DNA from 2 places in the Paenibacillus sp. JJ1722 genome. Region 2 is predicted to be linked to the other one. Evidence: riboswitches for the same ligand, from Rfam matches in the RefSeq annotation. Region 2 holds a riboswitch; the other holds the start of a gene.
What was found. Region 2 has a riboswitch for thiamine pyrophosphate ahead of ACM1ND_RS14515 (thiamine phosphate synthase). Riboswitches for the same ligand answer to the same signal wherever they lie in the genome.
Positions count from the first base shown of each region.

Region 1: linked by a shared signal. The riboswitch ahead of thiC (phosphomethylpyrimidine synthase ThiC) and the one ahead of ACM1ND_RS14515 (thiamine phosphate synthase) in region 2 are both predicted to bind thiamine pyrophosphate.

Region 1 covers NZ_CP182500.1:868,323-874,389, forward strand. Annotated here, with positions in the region: gene ACM1ND_RS03975 (alpha/beta hydrolase) at 1-655, opposite strand, end outside; gene ACM1ND_RS03980 (IclR family transcriptional regulator) at 954-1,697, shown strand; TPP riboswitch at 1,853-1,965, shown strand; gene thiC (phosphomethylpyrimidine synthase ThiC) at 2,153-3,997, shown strand; gene ACM1ND_RS03990 (hypothetical protein) at 4,119-4,271, opposite strand; gene ACM1ND_RS03995 (YitT family protein) at 4,778-5,614, shown strand; gene acnA (aconitate hydratase AcnA) at 5,882-6,067, opposite strand, start outside.
Region 2 covers NZ_CP182500.1:3,308,787-3,314,853, forward strand. Annotated here, with positions in the region: gene ACM1ND_RS14495 (ThiF family adenylyltransferase) at 1-542, opposite strand, end outside; gene ACM1ND_RS14500 (thiazole synthase) at 539-1,306, opposite strand; gene thiS (sulfur carrier protein ThiS) at 1,309-1,512, opposite strand; gene thiO (glycine oxidase ThiO) at 1,509-2,657, opposite strand; gene ACM1ND_RS14515 (thiamine phosphate synthase) at 2,722-3,315, opposite strand; TPP riboswitch at 3,580-3,688, opposite strand; gene ACM1ND_RS14520 (ABC-F family ATP-binding cassette domain-containing protein) at 3,782-5,335, opposite strand; gene ACM1ND_RS14525 (hypothetical protein) at 5,519-6,067, opposite strand, start outside.

The DNA.
Region 1 (6,067 bases), 2.4 Mb from region 2:
ACAGCGTATCTGGCTCCAGCAGGAAGGTGCTGTCCAAAATCATTGCGTCCACATCCTTGGTTTGCAAGCCCGCCTGAAGAGCGGTTCCTGCCCCCATGGAGAAGCCCCATACGATAATCTCCGACGAGCCGCGTTGCTTCGCAAGCTGAATTGCTCCGAGGAGCTGTTGGGATTCTGCTTTGCCTCCGGTTGCGACTGCTTTGCTGTTTTGTGACGCGAATCCATAATCGAACATGACCACATTAAAGTTCAAACTGTGGGCATAATGCGCCAGATCATACATGGGAATCCAGCTTTCTTCGCGGTTAGCCCCATAGCCATGACTGAAAATAATCGTTTTCCGCGATTGATCCGCCGGGATATACCAGCCTTGTACCATGCGGCTACCATCCTTGGCAGGGAAGCTGACTTCCTCATAAGGCATGCTTTTGGCCTGCATCGGATTAGAGTACAGTGGTGCAACGGTGGGATTCGTAAGTACCCATGCGATGTAAGCATGCAAGGCAATAAAACAAAACAACAGAAAAAAGACGACCGACAGCAGCAGAGCAATCACAACGTGCTTGAACCGCAGCAGACGGGGATTAAAGAGTGGGGTGGACGGCTCCTGAACAGCGGTCTGTAGCTGAGCGTTGCGCTGGGATGTCGAAATCATGTAAGAGCCTCCTTATATAAAATTAATCTTCGTTTCATAGAATTTAGGTATAATTCCACTTGAAAATAGTAGTGTAGATCCGTATAGATACCTATTATCGTATGATGGGGATTATCCAAAGTCAACGCCTGAACCGGAAAAGTAAAAATGATGCAAAGAATTGTCGATGTTTGTTCTCGTTCTGTAATATGGTTGTCACAAAAACATCGGTTTACAGTAGCCGCGACTATTCTATATAATTTATGTAACCATGTTTCATAGTGTGAAACGAATATGGATACAAGAGGAGCGGTTCACGATGGAAGACCGTAAATTAACCGTTCGCGCTGTAGAGCGTGCACTTGATATACTGCTGTGTTTTACCGCAGATTCGGATCTTGGCCTGACGGAGATTGCCTCCAAAATTGGTCTACATAAAAGCACGGTTCATCGGCTGCTGACTACGTTGGAGGATCGGGGCTTTGTCGTTCGGAATGCCGAAACGGAAAAATATCGACTTGGCTTCCGCATTTGGGAGCTATCCACGCACTTGTCCCAAAGCGACGAGCCGGCGGTGTTGTTACAGCCTGCAATGGAAGGACTACGTGATCGTCTGGGCGAGACGGTCAGCTTGTACTTACGGGACGGCAGCATGCGTATTCGCATACAAGCCGTGCAGAGCAATCAGGCGATCCGCAGGGTTGCGCCTGTAGGTGCGCGTATGCCGCTGGCTGTAGGGGCCTCCAGCAAAGTCCTGGCAGCCTTTATGCCGCCGCAGGAGCTGGAAGCCCTGCTAAGCGGGGATGAATGGCCGTCCTCAGTAGACCCGGAGGTCTATAAAGCCCAGCTGCAGGACATTCGCGAGAAGGGCTATGCGACCAGCTATGAAGAACGGGAGCCAGGGGCTGCTGCTGTGGCTGCCCCAATTGTAAACCGGAAGGGACAGGTCACTGCGGCTTTATCTGTATCCGGTCCGGTCAGTCGGCTTGCACCCGAGACGCTGCATGACTTTGCTCCGATTTTGATTGAAGCGGCGAAGGAAATGGGATTTATGCTTCCGTAACAAGAATGAACACAGTTAAAGCAAGCAAAGTGATTTGATGGGGAGCGTCTCCTTGGTAAAGGGAACCTAGAAGGGTTGCCAAAGCCATAAATTTAAAGTAGTCTGGTAAGGATGGCGGGATATCTGTTATAGCCGCCTCATATGAATAGAAGTATCACAGTTACTGGGGGAGCCTGTAATGCCGGGCTGAGATGGAATCGTGCAAGATTCCGGACCCTTTGCACCTGATCTGGATCATACCAGCGTAGGGAAGTAATCGGCCATTGAAATGTATACGCGGCTGCTGTCTACAGTGGCGCATTGGAATAGGATTATTCCACATGCGTACTGTCTGGATAGCTGCCTCGTTAGATTAGCCGGTTCCCTAGGGAACCGGCTTTTTTGCATAGATCAGCGCCACCCTGGGAATGGTTCCGGATCGGTGTGTCATTTCATCGAAACGGGAGGAATGGACAATGAAGCCGACAGAAGTAGAAGGAACAAAAGGAACAGAATTGAAATCAACAGAAGTAAGATTGGTAGGAACAAAAGAAGTTGAGGTAGAGAAGACAAACGGGGAGCAAGCCAGAGGGGTAACGCCCTTTCCAGGGAGCCGTAAGGTATATATTCAAGGCTCACGGCCGGACATTGCCGTGCCAGAGCGGGAAATTGCTCTTCATCCTACACATACGCCGCAGGGCACGGAGCATCATGAGCCATTGCGTGTGTACGATACGAGCGGTCCCATGACCGACGAAGCCTATCAGGTCGATATCCGTCAGGGCCTGCCTCCATTACGGCGAGCTTGGGCCCTGGAACGGGGCGATGTGGAGGCTTACGAGGGACGCGCCGTCAAACCGGAGGATAATGGACTGAAACCTGGCTCCAAACGGGAGACAGTTGAATTCCCCGGCGTGACCAACCGTCTGCTTCGTGCTTCGCAAGGTCGTACAGTGACGCAAATGCATTATGCGCGGCAAGGGATCATTACGCCTGAAATGGAATTTGCGGCGATCCGCGAAGGGGTGGAGCCTGAGTTTGTACGGCAGGAGTTGGCTGCTGGACGAGCCATTTTGCCTTCGAATATCAATCACCCGGAAAGTGAGCCAATGGTCATTGGGCGTCATTTTCACGTGAAGATCAATGCGAACATTGGTAATTCTGCGGTTACCTCCTCCATCGAGGAGGAAGTGGAAAAAATGACCTGGGCTGTGCGTTGGGGCTCGGATACAGTTATGGACCTGTCCACAGGCCGTAATATCCATACAACACGTGAATGGATCATTCGGAATTCTCCTGTACCGATTGGGACTGTACCGCTGTATCAGGCACTTGAAAAGGTGAACGGCGAAGCAGAAGCGCTGACGTGGGAGCTGTATCGCGATACGCTGATTGAGCAGGCGGAGCAGGGAGTGGACTATTTTACAATTCATGCGGGTGTATTGCTGCGGTATATACCGATGACGGCGAATAGAATGACGGGAATCGTATCCCGTGGTGGGTCGATCATGGCAGCCTGGTGCCTTGCGCACCATCAGGAGAATTTTTTGTATACGCATTTTGAAGAAATCTGCGAAATTATGAAAGCCTATGATGTGGCCTTTTCTCTCGGGGATGGTCTACGTCCGGGTAGCATCTATGATGCGAATGATGAAGCACAGTTTGCAGAGCTGGAAACGTTGGGCGAGCTAACGCAGATCGCCTGGAAGCATGATGTTCAGGTCATGATTGAAGGGCCAGGACATGTCCCTATGCATAAAATCAAAGAGAATGTGGATTTACAAATGGAGATTTGTAAGGAAGCTCCTTTCTATACCTTGGGGCCGCTCACGACGGATATTGCCCCCGGATATGATCATATTACCTCAGCCATCGGGGCGGCGATGATCGGTTGGTTTGGGACGTCCATGCTGTGTTATGTTACGCCTAAGGAGCATTTGGGTCTGCCGAATAAGGATGATGTCCGCGAGGGTGTCATTACCTACAAAATTGCGGCACATGCTGCCGATCTGGCGAAGGGTCATCCACGGGCACAGCAGCGGGATGATGCTTTGTCCAAGGCACGCTTTGAGTTCCGGTGGCGGGACCAGTTCAATCTGTCGCTTGATCCCGAGCGGGCCTTGTCCTACCATGATGAAACGCTACCGGCAGAGGGCGCCAAGGAAGCACATTTCTGCTCGATGTGTGGTCCCAAATTTTGTAGTATGCGCATTACGCAGGACATTCGCGCTTATGCAGCGGATAAGGGGCTGAACACTCAAGAAGCAGTAGCTGCCGGGATGCGTGAGAAGGCAGAGCAGTATCGGGATGGAGGTCAGTAAAACGAACGTGTGAGTTTAGGAAAAATGAATTAAAAAAGCCGTGGTTCTCTACAGTCGATGTAGGGAACTACGGCTTTTTAGCTTATGTAAAGCGGGATCTTGCAACCGGATAAACGGCGCCTTATTTTTTACCCATTTTTTCATTCAAAATGTCCTGAAAGCTGAGCTTCTTCTCCGAGCTATCTTCTTTCTTCTGCATACTCACCGCGTTGGCACGTTGGTATTGGTGGTGAAAGGGCATCAGGGTGTGGACGGTTAAGTTCATTGTATTCATGTAGGTCATTCCTCCAATTCCATATTGTCAAATTCAGATTGAGTTGCTTAGGACGTCTGTATAGGACTATTTGTATGTACTTGATGTCGTGATGCTATGTAGGTTGCTTGGTAATGTTTCAATCATTATACCCACATTTTTTCAAAGTAAAACGCTTTTGACATAAAACAGGAAGATGGTCATATGTGTCCAAAATGTCGATTAGGAGGATGGTCGTTTTAGAGGAAAATGTGCCTAGGTCTAAAACAAGGGCTAGAGGCCCGTTTTCTTAGTTTAGTAGTCGGGATTGTGTTATTTTGTCGAATAACCTTGTAAAAGGAGAATTTTGCGGAATCCAAGTCAGGATTGAGGCAGTCTGGTGGCGAATTAAAGTGTCAAAGTTGTATTGACTTTATGTTTGGTAGTAGATACCATGAACTGGTTGTCAGCGTATTTTGGCAACAAGAGTCAGCCAATCCATCTGGCGATTCATCCTTTGAAATGTTAGAGAAAGGATTAGAGCATATATGAAAAAAAGTATTGCAGATATCGCATTTATTATTCTGGGTGCGTTTTTTTTCGCGCTAGCTGTTAATCTGTTTGTGATCCCGAATGAGTTTGGTGAGGGGGGCGTTACAGGGGTTACGATCATTTTGTACTACCTGTTTCAGTGGTCTCCCTCGATCGTCAATCTGGTGATCAATGGCTTGCTGTTGATTGTCGGATATAAATTTTTGGACAAGAGAACGACCCTGTACACTATAATTGCGGTCGCTTTTAACTCGCTGTTTCTACATTTAACGGTTAACTGGCGGATTGATTCGCATGAGCCGACGATTAATGCTGTATTTGCCGGAGTTTTGGTGGGGGTCGGCATTGGCTTAATTGTACGGGTAGGTGGCACTACGGCGGGAACGGTCATTTTAGCCCGAATTGCCAACAAGTATCTGGATTGGAATATCAGCTATGGCCTGCTGTTTTTTGATTTGATTGTCGCGTTCTCTTCCTATTTTATTATTGGTCCAGAAAAATTGATGCTAACTATAGTTATTTTGTACGTTGGTACGAAGGTGATGGACTTCATGATCGAAGGACTGAACCCGAAAAAAGCAGTCATGATCATTTCGGAGCACCAAGATAAAATTGCCGAGATGGTTATTACGAAAATGGATCGTGGAGTTACCGTCCTGTCAGGCCACGGATATTACACTAAAAATCCCAAAGAAGTGCTGTATATCGTCATTAGTAAACAAGAGGTATCAGCGCTTAAAAAGATAGTGAAAGCCATCGACACAGCAGCATTTATCACCATTCATGACGTGCGGGATGTGTTCGGAGAGGGCTTTTTGGATATTTCGAAGTAACTCGCGTGCGAAGGTAAGGTTATAAGAGAACGTGGCTAGAAGTCGGTCCTGAGGGATCGACTTTTTTTGTTTTATATAAATAAGATGAACTTGAAAAATGAACATCAAAACGGAGTAGGCGGAATGGTGCTGTACAAGCGAAGCACCATCCGTCTGCGCAGTGGCGCTATAGGTAACTCTTAAGTTCGGTTTATATAAATAAAAAAATACCCCCGATTGCAGCTTTATCTGCAAAACGGGGGTTCTTCACATATGAAGTTCATAAACTTAGCTTTCGATCATTTGACGCAATACGGTTTGCAGAATACCACCGTTGTGGTAGTAGTCGATATCGACAGTGCTGTCCAAACGGGCAATTACTGGGAATTCGAACTTCGTGCCATCCTCGCGTTTAGCCACAACCGTAAGCTCTTGACCAGGCTTCACGTCATTGTCGATGCCAAGAATGTCAAA
Region 2 (6,067 bases):
TGAAGACAAGGCGTTTGACCCGGTAAAATGGTGTAGGTTACACCATAGCTGCCCACACATCCCCCATAAATCCAAGGAATCCGATGCTTTAGTGCCATGTCATTCATAAGAAGTCGGGTATCGAAATTATCGGTTGCATCCATTACGAGATCTACCCCCTGGATCAACTCTTCCAGCTCTTCCACCCTAACATCCAGTACATGTGCATGTATAACCGTTTCCGAATTAATATCCTTTAATCTTCGCTGAGCAGCTACTGCTTTGGGACATCTTTGCGCAGCATCACTTTCCTGAAAAAGCTGTTGGCGCTGCAAATTGCTCCATTCCACATAGTCCCGGTCTACGAGGCTCACTGTACCTACGCCCCCGCGAACAAGTGTTTCCGCAATACCTGTGCCTAGCGCTCCAACACCTATGATTAATACGTGAGAGGAAGCAAGCCGACGTTGTCCTGTCGGTCCAAAGGGTGTGAATCTTTCTTGTCTGGAATAACGGTCACTTGGATGTGTTCCTCCTGCACCGGATTTGTCAGATACCTTCATGCCTGAATCATGCCTTCTGTCGGACTGCTCGCTGAAGCGTAACGTTTTACAGGAATCATCCCCGCCTCAAAACCATATCTTCCAGCACGAACAGCCAGTTTCATGGCCTCAGCCATTTTTACTGGGTTCTTCGCTCCTGATACGGCTGTGTTCAACAAAACAGCATCTGCCCCCAACTGCATAGCCATTGCCGCGTCACTGGGTGAGCGAATACCCGCATCGACAATAACCGGGACCTCCGCCTGTTCAATAATTAGCTCTAATGAAAACGGATTGAGCAAACCATGTCCTGTACCAATCGGTGAAGCTCCAGGCATAACGGCGTGTACTCCAAGCTCTTGTAGCCTCTTGGCTAGAATCACATCGTCCGATATGTAGGGCAGCACGATAAAGCCTTCTTCTAACAGCTTTTCACTAGCCTTCAACGTTTCAAAAGGGTCAGGCAGCAGTGTCTTGCTATCCCCAATGACTTCCACCTTAATCATATCGCACAAGCCGGAGGCTTTTGCCAATTGGGCAATACGAATGGCCTCCTCTGCTGTTGTAGCCCCTGCTGTGTTGGGAAGAAGTGTATACCGGCTCAAATCCAGCATATCGAGAAAATGCTGCTTATCCCGTTCCTCCAAGTTCAATCTCCGTACAGCAAACGTCAATATTTCCGTCTCAGCAGCCTCTACGGCTTGGGATTGGATATCTAGATCAGAGAATTTTCCTGTTCCCAACAACAACCTTGAGGTAAAAGATGCTTTTCCAATGGTTAACATGATCAACCGCCTCCCACAAAATGTACAATCTCTAGGCAATCTCCATCCTTCAGTACCGCTTCATCATGATCTTCACGGGTCAATATACGCCGATTCAGCTCTACCACTACGGTTTTCACCTTTACATCAAGCTCATGTAGCAATTGATCCACATGAGTGATTCGATTAGAAAAGGTCAGGCTCTGGCCGTTAATCGTCAGCTTCATAAGCTTTCCTCCTTGAGGAGCTCAGAAGAAAATCTACTTATCCCAAGTTCAGCTGCACCAGCCCCATTAAGCATAGCTGCCAGCGCACGCCCGGTAGCATCACTCAGCAGGACACCGTTGCGATAATGCCCGACGGCAGCATATACGCCCTCGACCCCAGGGACAGTGCCTATAAAAGGATGACCTGATGCGGCCTGCGGACGTAAGCCCGCCCAAGTGCGTATAAAAGAAGCTTCACGGACGCGCGGCAGCCAAGCAGAGGCACGTGCCAGCAACCCCTCCAAGCCTCCTACGGTCACCTCTTCGTCATATTGATGCGGAAGGCTCGTTGCCCCAATCCAAAGCTCGTTATTCTGTTTAGGCACGAGGTAAATATCATCAGCATAAATGGTATATTCTAACGGGTGATCCTTCAAGGAGACCGCTACCGCTTCACCCTTGACCGGATAAAGTGGATATTCAAATCCAACCTGCGCTAGCAATTTCATGCTATCCAAGCCTCCGGCAATAATGACCTGATCGCAGGAAAAAAAGCCACTATCTGTTCGAACACCGCAAACTCGACCATTCTGTATGACCAGTTGCTCTGCCTGTGTACCAGACCATACCGTTGCCCCCAGCACCGCAGCAGCACCTGCATAAGCATGGCAAAGCTGGACAGGAGCCACTTGTGTCTCCTTTGAACGATATATTGCCCCGATCGCTTGTTCATCCAAACCTGGAATTCGTCGGGCCAATTCCCTCGCATCCCACCAGATAGGACAATCATCCTCTCGCGTTTTAGCAGCTTTCCAGCGTTTTTGGCCTTCAGTTTCCGTACGGAAAGGAGTCACAAATCCTTCTGTACGGAATTCCACCGAAATACCTGACAAACGCTCCAGATCACAAACAAGCTCAGGGAATGCGTCTCGACTTATGCGAGCAAATCGTGCCAGCTCAGAGTCGGTGAACTCTTCACTTTCCGCTGCCAGCATTCCAACCGCTGCTCCTGAGGCTCCCTCACCCGGGATCAATCGTTCCAGCATGATCGTACTTCTTCCCTCCTTGGCCACATGATAAGCAATGGAACTGCCGATGACACCTCCACCTATGACCAAGCATTCAGCGTGTCCTATCGCTCTTGCCTCTATGTGTATCTTTGGCATTTGTTCCGTGTCTCCTCTCCATAAACCATTCTGCTTTCAGCTTGCCTCTACTCTCGTTTTCTCGCTACAGGTCGTGAACTACAAGATCTGCCATTCGCCGATATTCCAGCGCAGCTGCAACGGGCGACTCAGCCTCCCATATACCAGACATCACCGCAATTCCGCTTGCTCCGGCCCTATAAAGCTCCGGGATATGGTGCGGTTGTATGCCGCCCAGCGCGATCACCGGAATGTTCGACAGCCTGCAAATATGTTCAAGCTGAGCTAAACCCCGTGGTACAATACCGGGCTTACAATGGGTCTCATATATGTGACCATAAAGTACATAGTCCGCTCCTACCCGCTCGGCAGTCTGCGCCTCCTTCAAGGAATGCACAGATACTCCACAGCGTGTACCCTTTGGAAGTAGGCTTTTCACATCCGCTACAGGTAATCCATTAGCTGGTAGCTGGACGGCTCCAACCAAAGTAAGTAAAGCTACATCCACACGATCATTTACTACAATTTGTTGCAAAGGAACTCCCTGCTCCACCATGCTGCGAGTCAAAGATAGCAATGCAGAGGCACCATTCTGTTTTAAACGTGCGTGTACATAATGAACATACGGACAAATCACAGCAGCCACTTGGGCTGCTTGTGCAAAAGTGCCCTTTTCCATCGAAATTGCGTGTAATTCGATTTTGTCTTCACCTCACATTGGACTAAAAGATATAAGCTTAGCCAGTCACGTCTACCAGCAGTAATGAAAGAGGATTGTATGTGAATCGTCTACGGAAGCTCGAACAACTTAAAGTGAACGAAACGCAAAAAAACCACTTCCCCAAGGAAGTGGTTTAACGAACGTCCAATAATCGAACGGACAATGATATCCGTATACGTGTATCGTCCCACGCACAAACAAAAATAAGATGGTGTTGCCTTGTTTGTACGGCGCTCACTTCCCTACGCTGGCATAACCCAGATCAGGTGCAAAGGGTCCGAAATCCATTTATTCCGTCTCAGCCGCATGGGCGGCTCCCCTAGTGTGACTATTTTATTGTATAAGCTAAAGATAGCTTAGCATATTTTCCTAATTCTGCAAACCCCACTTCGTGTGAAATATGCAGAATTGGATTTAGTTGATGTTAGTTAACTTTACTTGACCACTCTTCCACATTCCACGTTTTGGTTACCCAATCCTCGTAAAAGTCCGGTTCGTGAGATACAAGCAATACGGTCCCTTTGTATTCCTTCAAGGCACGTTTCAGCTCATCCTTAGCTTTAACATCCAAGTGGTTGGTAGGCTCATCGAACAGTACCCAGTTGCTTTCACGCATTAACAGTTTGCAAAGACGGACTTTAGCCTGTTCTCCACCACTGAGCGCAGATAGCGGACGCGTGATATGCTCATTCTTTAAACCGCAACGCGCCAAATGCGCTCGTACTTCATGCTGGTTCAAATGTGGGAATTCATTCCACACATCGTCAATCGGTGTAATTTTCTCCGCCTTTACTTCCTGCTCAAAATAAGCGGGCTGCAAAAAATCACCTTGATAGGTTTTTCCACTGATTGGTGGAATTTTTCCCAATATGGTTTTGAGCAATGTCGATTTACCGACACCGTTGTAGCCAACAATAGCAATCTTTTCGCCACGTTCAATCGTCATGGACATTTTAGGCAAAAGGGCATGCGTATAACCAATCTCAAAATCAATACCCTCAAATACCGTCTTTCCGCTTGCACGTGCTTCTTTGAATTGAAAGGTTGGCTTCGCAGCTTCTTCAGGCTTATCTATACGTTCGATCCGATCAAGTTGCTTTTCACGGCTCTTTGCTCGGCCAGATGTAGAGGCACGCGCTTTATTACGCTGAATAAAATCTTCCTGTTTCTTAATAAAGTCCTGTTGCTTCTCATAAGCATCAATATGCTGAGCTTTGTTCAGATCCGCCATTTCAAGAAACTTTTCATAGTTAGCTGAATAACGGGTCATCTTGGCAAATTCAAGATGGTAAATAACATTAACGACCTGGTTCATAAACTCAGTATCATGTGAAATAAGGATAAAAGCATAGGGATAATCCTTCAAATAGCGCGTAAGCCATTCAATATGCTCTACATCCAAATAGTTGGTAGGCTCATCCAGCAGCAGGACATTTGGCTTTTCCAACAGCAACTTAGCAAGAAGCACCTTTGTCCGTTGCCCACCGCTAAGTGCAGATACATCCCGATCCAGTCCTATGGCCGACAGACCTAGTCCATTCGCCATTTCTTCAACCTTCACATCAATGAGGTAAAAATCCCCCATATCCAGTTGCTCCTGAATTTCACCCATCTGTTCCAGCAGCACTTCCAACTCTTCAGGAGAAGCATCCCCCATCTTGTCAGTAATCTGCATCATTTCCTTTTCCAATTCCAACAAAGGAAGAAAAGCGTCTTTCAAAACATCACGTACCGTTTTGCCCGGTGTCAGCTTGGTATGCTGATCCAGATAGCCGTAACGTACACGTGGAGTCCATTCCACTTTACCCTCATCCTTAAGCAATTTTCCAGTCAGAATGTTCATGAGTGTCGATTTACCGACACCGTTAGCTCCTACCAAACCTACACGTTCCCCCGCAAGCAATCGAAAGGAAACATTTTTAAATAATGCGCGGTCCCCAAAGTTGTGAGATACATTTTCTACAGTCAATAAACTCATAAGCTGTTTTTGGCTCCTTATTGTCATCGGCGCTGCCGACTGTTCTTATTTCATATGCATTTCGTTTCTTTCAAAGCTTTATTGTAGCACATTCTGTCACCATATCGGAATATGGAAAACAGCGATTTTTAAGGTTTTTGATATGGATCTGCCTAAAAAAAGAAAAACCACCCATGAAGGTGATTATTTTAAGCCATTATAACATTTGTACTCAAAGTATCCCGCAGCTGCTGCAGATTTTTCATCCGCAAAACGTTCACTCGCTTTAAAGGGAGCTGGACATGAATCTCTATAAAAATATTTCATCCCAGTATCTGGTTCTATGCCGCCTATAATGTCTTGCTTTCTAACGACTCTCCCACCACCAAATCCATAGTTATTGTAATACCTGTCTCCGACCGGAATGCCTTGGATAAACGCGATCAGACCCACATCATCTACTGTGTTGTACCACTCCTCTTGCGGAATGAGCGGTAGCGTGAACGTATAAGTTATGCCGTTACGTGCAGCTTTTTCGTTATGGACATTAATAATTCGCGCCAGGTCCTCTTGGACGCTGCGAACGATGGTGGAACGACGTATTTGCTCAAAAGTTTCTGAATTATTCAGTAAAGATATAGGGGTCTGGTCCTGAAGTTCCTTTTGAAAGCCCTCCACCCACCTGTGATTCCGCGCATCATATGCGTGCACATAATTATCCAAGGTGAACCCCACACTGTTGTCTACTGAATC